3 regions of the Serratia sp. TSA_130.1 genome follow, and region 3 is predicted to be linked to each of the others. Evidence: predicted binding sites of a transcription regulator. Region 3 holds the regulator's gene; each other region holds the start of a gene.
What was found. The regulator CRP, encoded in region 3, controls carbon source genes, mostly activating them, when cyclic AMP is high. The targets are predictions, from matches to a motif close to ATGTGANNNNNNTCACAT.
Positions count from the first base shown of each region.

Region 1 (5,080 bases), on a different contig from region 3:
GGCATTTCCCGTGGCAAAACAATTATTGGCTGGATCTGATCAATCACCGCCTGTTGAAGCAGATAGTGATCGTAGGGGCGGTGCTGACGCTGTTTTGGGGCATCTATCGCCGCAGCGCGCGCCTGATCGTGACCATGCTGCTGATTGGCATCGGCCCGCTGGTGGTGGGCATTCTCAAAGCCACCAGCGCGCACTCCTGCCCGTGGGATCTGATTGAGTACGGCGGCAAAGCGATGTCTTTCCCGCTATTCGGCGCGGTACCGGCGCTGCCGGGCCCCGGCCGCTGTTTCCCCGGCGGGCACGCCTCGAGCGGTTTCGCGGTGATGGCGTTGTTTTTCCTGTTTTATCCGCAGCGTCCGCGCCTCGCCTGGTGGTGTTGGTGCGGCGGCATCGCGCTTGGCATGGTGATGGGCTTTGGTCAGATCATGCGCGGCGCACATTTTCTTACCCATAACCTGTGGGCGGGTTGGTGGGTTTGGTTAAGCCAGTTGGCTATTTATTGGACGGTTAGCGGCTATTGGCGCCGCAAGACGAGGTAACGGTTATGGAACAGTTGAACCATTTTCTTTTCGCCTGGATCAATGCGACTCCGGCGTCTCCCGAATGGATGATCGATTTCGCCACCTTTTTGGCGCGCGATCTGATCATCATCGTGCCGCTGCTGATCGTCGGTCTTTGGCTGTGGGGGCCGCAAAGCCAGCTGGTTTCGCAACGCCAGGTGGTAGCGAAAACCACTATCGCGCTGCTGTTCGCCATGCTTGCCGCTTCCGCTATCGGCGCGCTGCTGCCGCATGAGCGCCCGTTCGTCGCCGGCGTTGGTTATACCTTCCTGCCACACGCGCCGGACAGCTCGTTCCCGAGCGATCACGGCACCGCCATCTTTACCTTCGCGCTGGCGTTCCTGTTCTGGCACCGCGTTTGGTCCGGCGTGCTGCTGATGATCGTCGCCGTCGGCATCGCCTGGTCACGCGTTTACCTCGGCGTGCACTGGCCGCTGGATATGGTCGGCGGTTTCCTGCTCGGCCTGGTGGGCTGCCTGTTCGCCCAACTGGTGTGGAATCTGTTCGGCGATGTCATCGCCGACAGGCTCTCGCGCCTGTATCGTTTCCTGTTCGCCTTCGCCATTCGCCGCGGTTGGGTGAAAGAGTAACCGCACAACATGGCAGGGGCGTTACCGCCCCTGCTTATTTCACACCACGCCGGTAGTCACGCAGAACGCCCGCGTTTTTCCCGCTCCCAGCATCACTCCCTCACCCTCTGGCGCATTCGGGCGGCAGTTTGCCGGCTGGATAAAGGAAAGCAACTGCCGGTTGCCCTGAACGGCGATGCGCCGGAGACCATAGTTGAATTGCCCGGTGGCGAAACGCGTTACATAGCGCCGGCCTTGCGGCGCCAGCATAAAGAATTCGGCTCGGTCCACGTAGCGCGACAGATCCTCGGAACACAGCAGTTCCTGCCCGAGCGCCTCCCCCAACAGCGCCGGCGTCGGCAAGTTTTGGCGGAATACCGCGTCGGGAATGCAATCGTAGTTGAGGCGGCACACATAGCGCAGCGGCTGCGGCCGATCGGCCAGATTGGTGACTTTCATCTCAATGGCGAACTGCGCGCTCTGCGCCGCCAAACGCAGCGCCGGGCCGATGCGCCATCCCTCGCCCAACCGCTCGCCTTCGCCCTGCAACGTCAGCTCGTCGCCCGCCAGCTGCAGCCACACGCGTTGCATCTGGAGCGATGCGCCGTCGTGACTCGGCCAGGCGGGGCAGAACGCGGCGACATCATCGCGCTTTCTTCCAGCGCCCCGCCCGCTGCGGCGGCCCGATTTCAATGAGTAACCGTCAAATTCAGCATCCCAAATCGCCAGGCCCTGATACGGCAAGACCGTCAATGCCCCGCGCCGATTCGCCAGCGTCAGCATTGGCCCGCGCTCTGCGCAGCGATGGGCGCTCACCGCGAAATCCGCATTGCGGAACAGCGCCTGCCGATGCGCCCCGAACGCGGCAGGAACCAGATCAATGTTGATTTTCATCGTTTTCCCTCGACATTTCGCCCGCGCAGGCCGCGAGCGGCCGCTGAAAATGTTATTTAAATAACAAATACACCTCCCCTAAGTTATACATATAACAGTGAGATAACTATGATCTCGTCGACATTTTTCAAATCCCGCTAGGTTTACCCGCATTGTAATGTTATTATTTTCACATTCTCTATCAACGCTCTTTTCTCAACTTCATTAAGGAACCGCGATGACCTCCGAAAACATCGATTACGCCCGCTATGTCGACCACACCCTGCTGGCCATGGACGCCACCGAAATGCAGATCGCCAAACTGTGCGAAGAAGCCCAGCAGCACAACTTCTATGCGGTGTGCGTCAACTCCGGCTACGTGCCGTTGGCAGCCCAGCTGCTGCAGGAAAGCACCGTGAAAGTCTGCTCGGTGATCGGTTTCCCGCTGGGTGCCGGCCTGACCGTCGCCAAAGCCTTTGAAGCCAAAGCGGCGATCGCCGCCGGCGCGCAAGAGATCGATATGGTGATCAACGTCGGCTGGCTGAAAAGCGGCCTGCTGGACGAAGTGAAAGCCGACATCGCCGCCGTGCGCGAGGTTTGCGCGGCGATCCCGTTGAAGGTAATATTGGAAACCTGCCTGCTCAGCGATGCGCAGATCGTCCAGGTTTGTGAAATGTGTCGCGAACTCGATGTCGCCTTCGTTAAAACCTCCACCGGCTTCAGCACCGGCGGCGCTCGGGAAGAGCACGTCAAACTGATGCGCGAGACGGTGGGCAGCGAAATGGGCGTGAAAGCTTCCGGCGCCGTGCGCGATCGCGCCACCGCCGAGAAGATGATCAAAGCCGGCGCCACGCGTATCGGCACCAGCTCCGGCGTTGCCATCGTATCCGGCGCGCAGGCGGCGGCTGGCAGCTACTGATCGTCGGCGCGCCTTGACGGGCGCAGCCAATACACTCCGATGCGGGACAATACGGGCGGCCGATGCGGCCCGATATTGCCCCGCATCGTTGTGTTTAGCGCCGGAAACGGCGGCACGCTTTTTTACCTCTACTACCTGTGGGAAGACGGATCTATGGAAACGCGGCGCGAAGAACGTATCAACCGGTTAGTTCAGGCGTTAAAACGCGCTGACAAGATCCACCTGAAAGAAGCCGCCGCGCTGCTGGGGGTCTCGGAGATGACCATTCGCCGCGATCTGAGCGCCGAGCCGGCGGCGGTGGTGCTGCTCGGCGGCTATGTGGTGACCGATCCGCGCAGCAACGGCGTGACCAACTACTTCGTTTCCGATCAAAAAGCCAAACAGGTCATGGAGAAACGGCGCATCGGCCTGCTGGCGGCGCCGTTGATCAATGAAAACGACACGGTGTTTTTCGACTGCGGGACCACCACCCCGACGATCATAGACGCCATTGCCGACGAACTGACCTTCACCGCCGTGTGCCATTCGCTGAACACCTTCCTGGCGCTGCAAGACAAACCGAATTGCAAGGTGATCCTGTGCGGCGGCGAGTTCAAACCGAACAACTACATCTTTTCCAGCGTCGGCGGCCGCAATGAGCTCGATCACATCTGCCCGAACATCGCCTTTATCTCCGCCGCCGGTCTCAGCCTGCGGCACGGCGCCACCTGCTTTAACTTCGACGAGCTGGAGATGAAGCATCGCGCAATGGCGATGGCGCAGCAAAAGATCCTGGTGGCGGATCACAGCAAGTTCGGCAAAATCAAGCCGGCCTGTATCGGCCCGCTGACGCAGTTCGATCGGGTGATCACCGATCGCCAGCCGGACGCCGACTTCATGGCGTTCTTCAACGATAACGCCATCGCTACCCGCTATTGATCCCCCTTCAGCGCCGTCGGAAGCGACGGCGCGCCGCTGAAATCTCTCTTTTCCCACAGCCCGAGATGAACAAATAATGCGCAATCGATACGCATTTTTCGCTTATCCTCACGCAACATCAGGTTAATAAAATGCAACAGGTCACCCGAGTGATTATTTTCTCTCTGGTCAAACCTGCTTTCAGCTGGATGAATTAACGACTATTTATGGCTTTTATATGATAAATCGCGCCAAAGACCGGGATGTTTAAATAAACGGCCGGTTAGGCTATTGCAGCAAATCTCGCCAATACCTGTTAGCTATCTGTTATTTATATGATGAATGGTTACGCATTTTTATCCGCTAACCACGTAAGTAATTTCCCTTCGTTACTAGCGGTGCTTTTCAATTAAAATCCTTTAAAAACAAATCAATACAGATCATTTGACTTAAAAATACAATGTGATCTACGTCACTAAAACTGCTTAATCCGGGTTTTTAGCTAGATCCAAAACCACGCATAAAATATATTGCTCGGCTTGCTGCTGAGCACAGCGCTTTATCCGGCTAATTATTGTACAAGCCGCATAATCGCAGAAATTTTTATGAGAGCGTTCTCAGCACAAAATCTTACACAAATGTGCAACAAATGCGCGAAAAATCGATAAAAAAGCAGATAACTGCACATATTACGCATTTGAGAGCAGGATCACGGTTGTTTCTACTGTAAATCGTTATCTTGCCGCCAACAAAAATCGACAGGCAAAGACCTGTCGGCAGCGGTAACGACTTTTATCACCCCGTGGCGGTGAAAAGTCTTTGGTGAATTACCCGGCGCTGTGCCTGTGGTAATGAACACAATAAACAACCAGGGGGACGCCAAAACATCCCCGCAAGCAACACCTGATTCTTACCGCAAGCGTTGCCTGAATAGGACGTTTGACGGTTTAACCTTAAGTTTTGCCTTTTAATTTTAAATTCGTGTTCACTTCGGAGATATTTATGGACACTACACAGACCGGCACAATTGCCTCTGCGGCTTCGGGTTCCAGCACTACCTGGCGTAAAACGGATACCATGTGGATGTTGGGCCTGTACGGCACCGCCATCGGCGCAGGCGTCCTGTTCTTGCCAATCAACGCCGGCATCGGCGGTTTGATTCCTTTGATCATCATGGCCATCATCGCTTTCCCGATGACCTTCTTTGCCCACCGCGGCCTGTGCCGTTTCGTTCTGTCCGGTAAAAATCCCGGTGAAGACAT
Region 1 is NZ_JBQZFS010000002.1:410,118-415,197, forward strand. It holds gene ACUTQY_RS08670 (phosphatase PAP2 family protein) at 1-539, shown strand, start outside; gene ybjG (undecaprenyl-diphosphate phosphatase) at 545-1,150, shown strand; gene ACUTQY_RS08680 (hypothetical protein) at 1,190-2,023, opposite strand; gene deoC (deoxyribose-phosphate aldolase) at 2,241-2,921, shown strand; gene deoR (DNA-binding transcriptional repressor DeoR) at 3,075-3,839, shown strand; gene ACUTQY_RS08695 (HAAAP family serine/threonine permease) at 4,821-5,080, shown strand, end outside.
Region 1: the regulator CRP is predicted to act here: its motif matches at 2,181-2,198, upstream of deoC (deoxyribose-phosphate aldolase).

Region 2 (5,080 bases), on a different contig from region 3:
TCAGCGTAAAGGTCAGGATGACGCCGTTGTCATCTTCATCGTGCGCCGTCAGGCTCCAGGGCTGGTTGCGGGCGAACCCGTGGGAGGGTTGCGCCACCGGGCCGAACCACGGCCAGCAGATCGGCACGCCGCCGCGGATGGCCTTGCCTTTGGCGAAAGGCGTGTTGTTGCTGAGCCAAATCACCGGCTGCTCACCGCTGGGCTGCCAGGCCAGCAAATGGGCGCCCTGCAGCGCGACCGCCGCGCGCACTTTCGGGTGCGACACGACCACCACGCCCAGCTCATCGAGTTGGCGCTGGCTGATGTAAGGAGAAATCTGTTCGGAAACGGGCAGGGTGAAAATTTTCTCGTTCATTTCATAACCTATTGTTTGCCGGAAATAGAAATGGACCCTATTAGCTTTCGGGTCACAACCAGGCCCTCAGGCGCATGCTTAGACAGTGACTGAGGTGAGTGTGTGCAGCGAACAACGCTGTGACTCGAAAGATGACGGGTAAAAAAAGGGCGACAAAAAAATGTCGCCCTCATTATCAGCTTAACATCATGCCATTACTTGGAGATGTGAGCGATCAGATCCAGAACCTTGTTGGAGTAGCCGGTTTCGTTGTCGTACCAGGAAACCAGTTTCACGAAGTTGTCGTTCAGTGCGATACCGGCTTTGGCATCGAACACGGAAGTCAGCACTTCGCCGTTGAAGTCGGTGGAAACCACGTCGTCTTCAACATAGCCCAGAACGCCTTTCATAGAGCCTTCAGCGGCGTCTTTGATGGCTTTCTTGATTTCTTCGTAGGTAGCCGCTTTTTCCAGACGCACGGTCAGGTCAACAACGGACACGTTAGGGGTCGGTACGCGGAACGCCATGCCGGTCAGTTTGCCTTTCAGCTCTGGCAGAACCACGCCAACCGCTTTCGCTGCGCCGGTAGAAGAAGGGATGATGTTCTGGGATGCGCCGCGGCCGCCGCGCCAGTCTTTGTGAGACGGGCCATCAACGGTTTTCTGAGTCGCGGTGGTGGCGTGAACGGTGGTCATCAGGCCTTCAACGATACCGAAGTTGTCGTTGATGACTTTAGCCAGCGGCGCCAGGCAGTTGGTGGTGCAAGAGGCGTTGGACACGATGTCCTGGCCGGCATATTTGTCAAAGTTGGCGCCGCGAACGAACATTGGGGTCGCATCTTTGGATGGGCCAGTCAGAACCACTTTTTTAGCGCCGGCGGTGATGTGTTTACGTGCGGTTTCGTCGGTCAGGAAGATACCGGTCGCTTCAGCAACCACATCAACGCCCACTTCGTTCCACTTCAGGTTAGCCGGGTCTTTCTCTGCGGTAACACGGATGGTTTTGCCGTTAACAACCAGGTGGCCGTCTTTAACTTCTACCGTACCGTTGAAACGGCCGTGAGTAGAGTCATACTTCAGCATGTAAGCCATGTACTCTGCGTCCAACAGGTCGTTGATTGCAACGATCTCGATGTCAGAACGCTCTTGAGCAGCACGGAAAACAATGCGACCGATACGGCCAAAACCGTTGATACCTACTTTGATAGTCATATATTCCACCAGCTATTTGTTAGTGAATAAAAGGTTGGTTGTAAAATTACAAAAACCTTACCCAGCGTCAAGCGGAATCGTGTCAATACTTGCGGCAAGTCAAACCGGAAGGGTGGTTTTGCACGCTTATTGCACAGTCCATTTGCGCTCGGCCTCATCCGTTATATGGGGACAAGCCGCCAAGTATAAAGTCAGCATACGCAAGATGTGTGATCGCTATCACATATCATCGTGACGTGGCCTTTATGGGCTACAGTTTAGGCCAAAAACCCCTGCAGCGGTGTTAATTTTTTGTTATTATTAATCATTGTTTTCGTTGACATTATCCACATTCAGAGATAAGCACAAATGGCTAAAGAGACAACCCCCGCTCATCCGGTCACGGAACTGAATGAAATCCAACGTTATGTCACGCAACAGCGTGGCACCGAAGCGCCGTTTAGCGGCAAATTGCTGCATAACAAGCGTGAGGGCGTGTACCATTGTCTGTGCTGTAACCAGCCGCTGTTCTATTCCGAAACCAAATACGATTCCGGCTGCGGCTGGCCCAGCTTTTACGAGCCGGTTTCCGCCGATGCAATCCGTTATCTTGATGATAATTCACATAATATGCATCGTGTTGAAATCCGCTGTGGCCACTGCGACGCGCACCTGGGGCATGTATTCCCCGATGGCCCGCAGCCGACCGGTGACCGTTACTGCGTCAATTCCGCCTCGCTGAGTTTCACCGATGGCGAAAATGGCGATCAAACGGCCGGTTAAGCGGTAATTTAACCAACAAAATCGATTCAGCTAATTATTCTTCCGTAAGCGAGAAGGGCCCTGATGGACGTGAAAGATCTGATTGCGGCGATGACGCCCGAGATATACCAACGCCTGGTGCAGGCGGTTGAACTGGGCAAATGGCCGGACGGCGTGGCGCTGACGCCGGAGCAAAAGGAAAACAGCCTGCAGGCGGTGATGCTGTGGCAGTCGATGAACAACGTCGATCCGCAGCATATGAGCATCGGCACCGACGGGCAGATCGTGATGAAGAGCAAACAAGAGCTGAAGCAGCAGTTCGTTGCCGAGCCGCTGGTGAAACTCAAGCCGCAGTAAGGCTCCACCCCTAAAGCGGGGCGATGTCGCCATCGCCCCGTCGATTCAACGTTTCTCGCCCTTTATGCCCAGCGATTCCGCCAGCTGCTGCGCCAGCCGGTTGTTGTCGTCTGCGCCGTATTCCCAGAACATCGCACCGCCCAATCCCTGGCTTTTAATATAATCGGCCTTGATGGCCACCGAACGCGGGTTCTCGTACGAAATGGCGAACAGCGGCTTGCCTTCGGCGGATTGCAGCGTCAGGTATGGCACTTTGGCGTCGTCATCCCAGTGCTCGCGGAAACGCTGCTGCGGATCGTTGAGCAATTTGTTGACGATATCGCGGTATTTAAAATAAGTGTCTTTGCTGAGATCCAATCCCAGCGTGCGGAACAGGGCGATTTCTCGCGCGCTGAAGTAAGGCTGCGTCACCGGATGGTTGGCGGCATCCGGTTTGTCCCAGTCGATGCCCGCCTCGGTCGCCCGTTTCGGTACCCGGCCGTAGAAACCGATACCCAGGTTCATCTGCGCCGGTTTCAGACCGGCGGCCAGATAATGCTTTACCACGTTATCGGCGCTGTAGCGATCGGCGGCGGCTACGGTTGGCCAACGCGTTGAATCGTACAGGTTGGCATTGAAGTACTGCGTGCCGTAAGCCATGTCGTAGGTCATCAGATTGATGTAATTGAGGTAGGGCGCAATATTTTTTACATCGACCCATTCACGTGGGCTTTTGACGTTGGCGCCAACGGCGATGGTCAACAGTTTGCCTTTACCCAGCGTCTGATGAAGCTCTTTCAGCAGCAGGGTGAAGTTGTCGCGGTCTGCCGGTTGGCTTTCCACCAAACCCCATGCGCCGTTTACCGGGTATTCCCAGTCCAGATCGATCCCATCCAGCCGGTACTGTTCGATCACCTGCAACGCGGAGCGAATGAAAATCGCCCGGTTTTCCGCGGTGGCGGCGGCGCCGGAGAAACCGCGTGCGCCCCAGCCTCCGACCGACAACAGCACTTTCAGCTCGGGGTTCTGTTTGCGCAGCACCGGCAGACGTTGCAGATCGGCCGTGACTTTCGGTGACAGGTAGATCTGGTGGCGGCGAGCAGGGTCTTTCAGCGCCGCATTGGTTTCGTCTTTCTCGTCGTTGTAGATCAGGCCAAACGAATAGTTGAGGTGGGTGATTTGCGTCACGTCCAGCTTGTCGATGTCACCACCGGGGCCGGCGGTGACGTCGCCGCCGCCGTTGAAGTAGCCGACGGAGAGATAGGCCGCCTGAGCCGCGCCGGTACCGGCGATAGCCAACTGCACCGCTGCCAGCAAAGGCAGCAGTTTTCGGGTTATTTTCATGTTTGTCTCCTTGGGATCGGCAAGGCCGACCGTACCGCCAGTAGCGGTCACAATAAAGCCGGGCTCAGCGGGCCCCGGATGCGTATAACCGATTGACGCCAAAAGCGTCGCTGCCATAACAGCAAAAGCGCCTGCCGGTCACAAGCGGCTGGAGGAGAAGAAGAACAGCATTGTGAGCGGCGTCGATATTTTCGCCGCCGCCCAGAGAGGGCGCCGATAGCGCCCGGCAGGATTTAATTGGCGAGAAATTGTGACAGGGTAACCAGTTGAGCGCCGGCGCGCGCCATCTCCTGCAGCGCCCGCTCACTGTCGTCCGGCTGCAGATTCACGCCGCGGCAGCCGTCGACGATCACCTGCGTCGGATAGCCGGCAGCCAGCGCATCCAGCACGCTGAACTTCACGCAGTAGTCGGTCGCCAGGCCCATGACAGCCAACCGCCGGACGCCCTGCGATTGCAGCCAGCCGTGGAGTTCGGTTTGCGCACGGTGGCCGTTATCGAAGAACGCGCTGTAGCTGTCGATGTTCGTATCTTGCCCTTTGCGAAAGACGGCATTGATGTGTTGCCGCTGTAACTGGGGATGAAAATCGGCGCCGAGGCTCCCTTGTACGCAGTGCACCGGCCACCATACCTGCGGCAGGCCTTCCAGCTCACCGAGGGTGCCGACCTGCGCATCGGAGTTCACCGCAAAGCTGCGGTGATTGGCGGGATGCCAGTCCTGGCTGGCCACCACCGGTTCGCCGCGCGCCAGGCAGGCGGCGATCGCCTGATTGGCGACCGGGATGACGGCGTCGCCCTCCGCGACCGCCAGCGCGCCGCCGGGGCAGAAGTCGTTTTGCAGATCGATCAACAACAGGGCCGTTTTCATCGCCGCTCCAGAGTTCAGTCGATTAACCGTTGATGCTCAGCTCGCCGCGCAGATCTTGCTGCATCAGGGCGCGGATTTGTTCCGGCGTCAGCGGCTGGCTCAACAGATAGTGCAGCTTGGTCAGAGCGGCTTCCACCGTCATGTCGAAACCGCTTATCACCCCGGCGTGCGCCAGCGCGTTGCCGGTGGCGTAGCCTTCCATATTGACGCGCCCGGAGATGCACTGCGTCAGGTTGACCACTACGATG
Region 2 is NZ_JBQZFS010000001.1:289,141-294,220, reverse strand. It holds gene ACUTQY_RS01320 (D-hexose-6-phosphate mutarotase) at 1-355, opposite strand, end outside; gene gapA (glyceraldehyde-3-phosphate dehydrogenase) at 550-1,545, opposite strand; gene msrB (peptide-methionine (R)-S-oxide reductase MsrB) at 1,894-2,307, shown strand; gene ACUTQY_RS01305 (YeaC family protein) at 2,371-2,643, shown strand; gene ACUTQY_RS01300 (glycoside hydrolase family 18 protein) at 2,689-3,966, opposite strand; gene pncA (bifunctional nicotinamidase/pyrazinamidase) at 4,200-4,832, opposite strand; gene ansA (asparaginase) at 4,855-5,080, opposite strand, start outside.
Region 2: the regulator CRP is predicted to act here: its motif matches at 1,753-1,770, upstream of msrB (peptide-methionine (R)-S-oxide reductase MsrB).

Region 3 (6,929 bases):
ATGCTGACTACCGAAGAGATTGCGTCGGTGATGCAGGTGGGCACTCACGGCACCACCTATGGCGGCAACCCGCTGGCCTGCGCGGTGGCGGAGGCGGCGCTGGATGTGATCAATACGCCGGAGGTGCTGAGCGGCATCGAGCAGCGCCATGCGCTGTATGTACAGTCTTTGCAGAATATCGGCGATAAATACGGTATTTTCACCGCCATTCGCGGCATGGGGTTGCTGATCGGCGCCGAGCTGACGCCGCATTATCACGGCAGAGCGCGCGATTTCCTCACCGCCGCCGCCGCGCGTGGGCTGATGATCCTCAACGCCGGGCCGAACGTGATCCGCTTTGCGCCGTCGCTGGTGGTGGAGCTGCAGGACATCGAGGCCGGCATGGCGCTGTTCGAGCTGGCGGTGCAGGATGTGATCAACGCCTGAAGCACCTGCGGCGAATAACGGGGCGCGGCATGCCGCGCCCTTATTGATCGCGCAGTTTACGCTTGAGCCAGATGCCGTGGTGCGGGCGCTGGCGCCAGGCCAGCGACGAAATGGTGTGCATGACGCTCAGGTGCGACAGAATACGCCGCAAATGACGTTCCATCTCGGTGACGGGCATCTCCGGATGCAGATCCGGCGGCTGCATGATGCCGCTGTTGTCACTGCTCGGGCCGTCGTATTCCAACCGCTGCTGGCAGCTTTGCAGCGCGATTTCACAGGTTTGCAGATACGCTTCCGCCAGCTTCGGCGTCAGCATGTAGTGCTCGCGCGCCAGGATGGTCATGGCGTTCAGGTGTTCGACGATGAACTGGCTGTGAGTGACCCACAGCCGCATGTCCGCCAGATAGTTCGAGGCGAACCCCGGTTCCTGCATCGCCTGATTGAGCGAAGTGAACAGCGCATTGTGCGCCTGGTTGACCTGCATGCGGGCATAGGCCAACGCGGTGGCGTCCGGCTCCGGTTGCTTCAGCATCAGCCGCAGCGCGGCTTGATCGTTTTCCAGCGCCTGATGGGCATTCTTGCGCAGCAGCCCGCTTTGCCACTGCGGCCACAGCCAAATGGTGCCGCCGAACGCCAGCACGCAGCCGATCAGCGTATCGATCAGACGCGGCACCAAAAAATGCGAGCCGTTCAGCGCCAGCAGCTGCAGGGTGTAAACCGCCGTGACCGTAAAGCCAATCACCGACAGCCCGTAGTTCTTGCGCGAAACCAGGTAGGCCAACAGCGTGATCATCAGCATGATGCTCAGTGTTTCTGCTTCCGGTAATTGCAGCTGCAACAGCCCGGCCGCCAGCAACAAACCGGCGATCGTGCCGAGCGCACGGTGCTGAATACGCACCCGGGTGGCGTTATAGCCGTTTTGGCTCACCAGCATGATGGTGAGCAGTATCCAGTACGGCTTCGGCAGATTGAATACCGCCCCCAGGCTGCTGCCGACCGCCAGCGTCACCCCCAGCCGCGCGGCGTTGCGCAGCGCCGTGGATTTGAACGACAGGTAGCTGGCCAACGCCGGCCAAAACGGCAGGCGATGCTGGCTGGGCATCAAATCGCGGCGGTACAGCGGATGCTGGGTGCGCAGCAGGCGGGCAATGCGGCTGAAATGGTAGTAACAAAACTGGCCGACCGGGTTGTCGGGATGCTGCGCCGCCATTTTTTCCAGCGCCGCCAGTTCGTGCGTCATGGAAAAGCGCTTCGAATGTTGATGGTAGAGAATATCGTGCGCCACCACGCGCAGCCGCCCGGCGATCACCTGAGCGTTGCGGCGAATGATCGCTTCGGCCTGGCTCTGCTCCATCAGTTTTTGTACTTCCTCCGGCAAGTGCAGGCTGACGGTGATGTGCTCCTGCAGATCCATCGCCACCTGAAAGGCGCGTTGCAGACGCTTTTGATCGAGGTTGTTGGCGTGCGGCAGGAAATTAAGCTGTTGGTACAGCAGGCTGATCAGATCCATCACCTTTTGCTGGCGCACCAGCAGCGGCGGCAGAGCGGTCTGCGGATCGGTGTGCTGAGTCAGCAGCGAGTATTTGGCTTCGAAGTAGTCCGCCAGTTCCAGATAGAGCTGGCTCAGCGTCTCGCGCATCGGCTGCTCTTTCCACAGCCGGAACCAGAACCAGGTGAATAAGCCGTACCAGGCGGTGCCGATCGCGTACAGCAGCGGCGCCTGCCAGAGAGGCACGGTGCCGGCCATGCTGAGGGAGAAGATGGCGGCCACCAGCGCCGCCGGCAACAGCCGGGCGTGCAGCGGGCTGATTTCGCCGGTGACGCCGAGCAGCAGCGCCAGGCCCAGCATCAGCGCCGGCAGCGGCACGTGCCACAGCAGGGCTTGTTGCAGCAGCAGGCTGCTGAGGGCAAACAGCGCACCGCCGACGATCAGCCGTTTAAAGAAGCGCCTATGCGGCGTGTCCAGACCGGCGATATTGCAGCAGGCGGGCACCAGAGAGAACATCAGGCCGAGCTGCAGCTGGCCAATCAGCAGGCCAAACAGCACCGGCAGGCACAACACCAGCGTTTGTCGCAGTGCGTAGTTGACTTCCGGGTGGTAAATCAGGCGGCGCCACATGGCAGAGAGCAGACAAAAAAACGGCGCAGATTGCGCCGTTTCTTCAGGGATTAACGGGTGCCGTAGACGACAATGGTCTTGCCGTGGGCGGAAATCAGGTTTTGGTCTTCCAGCATTTTCAGAATACGGCCAACGGTTTCACGCGAGCAGCCGACGATCTGGCCGATTTCCTGGCGGGTGATCTTGATCTGCATGCCGTCCGGGTGAGTCATGGCGTCGGGTTGCTTCGCCAGATTCAGCAGGGTTTGCGCGATGCGGCCGGTGACGTCCAGGAAGGCGAGGTTGCCCACTTTTTCGGAAGTGACCTGCAGGCGGCTCGCCATTTGGGCGGACAGACGCATCAGGATGTCCGGGTTAACCTGGATCAACTGGCGGAATTTCTTGTAGGAAATTTCGGCCACTTCACAGGCGGTTTTGGCGCGAACCCAGGCGCTGCGCTCCTGACCTTCTTCGAACAATCCGAGCTCGCCGATGAAATCCCCCTGGTTGAGGTAGGACAGGATCATCTCTTTACCTTCTTCATCCTTGATCAGCACCGCGACGGAGCCTTTCACGATGTAGTAAAGCGTTTCGGCCTTTTCACCTTGGTGAATCAGCGTACTCTTCGATGGATATTTGTGGATATGGCAATGAGACAGGAACCATTCGAGAGTAGGGTCTGTTTGCGGTTTGCCGAGAACCATTCGCTGTTATCCTCTGTTGTTATCGCTGCCTTGTGTCACAGGGGTCAGAGTTCCCTGTAAAACCCGCCTGTAGCCGCAGTTATGAGCGAGGGCTACCGGCAAGTTTTGAGGCGTGTCATAAAAATACGCTGTCGCTCTAGCATATTAACTTGCCGTAAGCGCTGCAAGCTACATTCTGTTAACATACCGGTAAAGGAGCCTTTCTCTGGGCGTTTCCCTGAAATTCAGTGTCCCGGAAAGATTTATTGCGGCTCTGTTTGTAGCACAGAGTAAGGCGGGTGTCTCGTGTTGTCTCGCTTCAGCATGATTAGCATCAGGTTACGTTGCCTGTTTCTATGCGAAAGCGTACTCTGATTTTAAGAAATCAACCGGAGTGACCAGAATGCAGGCAAGAGTTAAGTGGGTGGAAGGGTTAACGTTTTTGGGTGAATCGGCCTCCGGCCACCAGGTGCTGATGGACGGCAACGCCGGCGATAAAGCGCCCAGCCCGATGGAGATGGTGCTGATGTCGGTGGGTGGCTGCAGCGCGATCGACGTGGTGTCCATCCTGCAAAAAGGGCGCAACGACGTGCGCGACTGCGAGGTGAAGCTGACCTCCGAGCGCCGTGCAGAAGCCCCGCGGTTGTTCACCCATATCAACCTGCACTTCATCGTCACCGGCCAGGATCTGACCGACAAAATCGTAGAGCGAGCGGTGAACCTGTCGGCGGAGAAGTACTGCTCGGTGGCGCTGATGCTCAACAAGGCCGCCACGGTGACCCACAGCTTCGAGATCCGCCAGCCGGCGTAATCGAGACGGAGCGCGGCCCGCCGCCGCGCTCAACGCGTTTATTCGATCTTCTTGCCTTCCAGCAGCCGCTGTACCAGCGGCGCCATGATCAGCTCCATCGCCAGCCCCATCTTGCCGCCCGGCACCACTAACGTATTGATGTGCGAGATAAACGAGCCCTGCAGCATCGCCAGCAAATAGGGGAAGTCAATCTGATCCAGCCCGCGGAAGTGGATCACCACGAAGCTTTCATCCAGTGAGGGAATGGCTTTGGCGGCGAACGGGTTGGAAGTATCCACCGTCGGTACGCGCTGGAAGTTGATGTGGGTGCGCGAGAACTGCGGCGTGATGTAGTTGATGTAGTCTTCCATCGAACGCACCACCGAATCCATCACCGCCTCGCGGGAGTGGCCGCGTTCGCCGGTATCGCGGATCAGCTTCTGTATCCACTCCAGGTTGACGATCGGCACCACGCCGACCAGCAGATCGACGTGGTTGGCCACGTCATGGTGCTCGGTGACCACACCGCCGTGCAGCCCCTCGTAGAACAGCACGTCGGTCGGCGCCGGCAGCGGCTCCCACGGGGTGAAGGTGCCCGGCACCTGATTGTAGGGCACCGCTTCGTCGTAGGTGTGCAGGTACTTGCGCGAACGGCCGGTGCCGTTTTTGCCGTACTCGATAAAGCTCTGCTGCAGCAGGCCGAAGTCGTTGGCCTCGGGGCCGAAATAGCTGATGTGTCTACCCAGATCGCGCGCCTTGCGGATCGCCGCGTCCATTTCCGGCCGGGTGTAGCGGTGGAAGCTGTCGCCCTCCAGCTCGGCGGCGCGAATGTTGAGCTGTTGGAAGATTTTGCGGAACGCCACGCTGGTGGTGGTGGTGCCGGCGCCGCTGGAACCGGTCACCGCGATAACGGGATGTTTGGCAGACATGGTGGTTGTCACTCCGTGTTGAATGCGCCGGCGTCAGGGGATTATTGTGGCTCTTGTTGACGCTCTCTATGTCAGGAAAAAATGGCGCGCGCTGGTTTGCAATGTCCCATTGTTACCTGATTTTTTCCGTCAGTCATAGAACCGGGCGCCACTAAATTTCTTCCTGCCCGGCGCGGAACTGACCGCGCGGCATGATGTTGACGCTCTCATGCAGTTCCGACCACACCAGCACCACCTCGCCGTTTTTCAGCTGGCGGCGCACGTCCTCCACCTTCTGCTCCAGCGATCGTTCGTGCTCGCCGTAATCGGTGCCTTCACGCAGCACAAAGGATTCGATCAGGCTGTTCAGGGTGTCGGTTGCCAGTTCTTGCCAGGGAATGATCACGTCGGGATGTCCAGATAAGGGGAAAGCCAGGCCGGAATGCGATGCTCCAGCCACATGTGCGGTTTTTTCAGCGTGCCGCCGACAAAGCCGACGTGGCCGCCGAACTCGGTCAGCTGATATTCGATATTGCGCGGCAGGCCGGCGACGTCGGGGATCACCTCATGGGTCATGAAGGGATCGTCCTTCGCATGGATGATCAGCAGCGGCGTTTGGATCGCCGGCAACAGCGGCAGGGCGCTGCAGCGGCGATAATAATCGGTGGCGTCGCTGAAGCCGTGAATGCGCGAGGTGATGGCGTCGTCGAATTCGCGGATGCGCCGCAACCCGTTCAGCTGCGACAGCTTGAGCGGCAGGGTGTCCGGGTAGTGCAACAGTTTGCGGGTGGCGTTTTGTTTCAGCTGCCCCAACAGGTAGCGCTGATAGACGCGGGAGAAGCCTTGCTCCATGCGGTAGGCGCAGGGCTCCAGCATCAGCGGCGCCGAGACCACCACCGCCGCCTGCAGCAGGCTGTCGGCGCCTTGCTGCGCCAGATAACAGGCCAGCATGTTGCCGCCGAGTGAAACGCCTACCGCCGCGGTTGGCACCTCGCCGTAGCTGTCGCGCAGCCAGCGCAGGAAGAAGCGCGCGTCTTCGGTTTCGCCGGAGTGGTAGATGCGCTGTTTGCGGTTGGGCACGCCGCTGCAGCCGCGAAAGTGCATCACCACCCCGAGCCAGCCACGTTCGCGCCAGGCGTTGAGCAGGCCATGCGCGTAGGGGCTGTAGAAGCTGCCCTCCAGACCGTGGAACAGCACCGCGCGCGGTTTGTCGCGCGCCTGCGCCGGATCCTCGCTCCAGGCGAGATCGACGAAATCGCCGTCGGGCAATTCCAGCCGTTGCCAATGCGGTTTCAATAACACGCGGCGGCGCACCAGCCGCGGCAACAGCGTTTGCAGGTGCGGGTTACTGGCCCCGGTCAGGGGGCGAAAGACGTCATGCATAGGCGGAGTAAAAATGTTGTTGGCGACTATTGTGAGATCCCAGGCGCACTGTTAGCTTCAATACCAATAACTGACAATGATACTGCAAAAAAGCGCCTTGGGTGAGGAGCACCCGTGCCATGGAACCGAGTTTATTCCTTTCGATGCTGGGCTTCCTGTGGGTCGCCGCCATCACGCCTGGCCCCAATAACCTGCTGCTGACCACCTCCGGCGCTCATTTCGGCTTTATGCGTTCGCTGTGGCTGATGATCGGCATCATGCTCGGCATGCAAAGCATTTTGCTGCTGGTGGCCTTCGGCGTCGGCAGCCTGATCCTGGTTTACCCGTCGCTGCACCTGATCCTGAAAATCCTCGGCAGTTTGTACCTGCTGTGGCTGGCGTGGAAAGTCGCCACCGCCGCCTATGAAAAGCTGGAAACCGACGTGGCGCCGCCGCAGCCGGTGCGGCTGTATCAGGGCTGGCTGTTGCAGTTCCTCAACCCGAAAGCCTGGCTGATGGCGCTGGGCGCGGTGGCGAGCTTCAGTCTGGCGGGCGATAAGTACAACGGTTCCATTGCGGCGATCGCGCTGGGCATTTTGGCGGTCAACATCGTCGCTGGCGTTATCTGGCTGGCGTTCGGCACGGTGATCGGCCGCCTGCTG
Region 3 is NZ_JBQZFS010000008.1:43,539-50,467, reverse strand. It holds gene argD (bifunctional acetylornithine/succinyldiaminopimelate transaminase) at 1-426, shown strand, start outside; gene ACUTQY_RS21995 (YccS/YhfK family putative transporter) at 467-2,545, opposite strand; gene crp (cAMP-activated global transcriptional regulator CRP) at 2,596-3,228, opposite strand; gene ACUTQY_RS21985 (OsmC family protein) at 3,611-4,018, shown strand; gene ACUTQY_RS21980 (phosphoribulokinase) at 4,057-4,926, opposite strand; gene ACUTQY_RS21975 (YheU family protein) at 5,078-5,311, opposite strand; gene ACUTQY_RS21970 (hydrolase) at 5,308-6,288, opposite strand; gene ACUTQY_RS21965 (LysE family translocator) at 6,408-6,929, shown strand, end outside.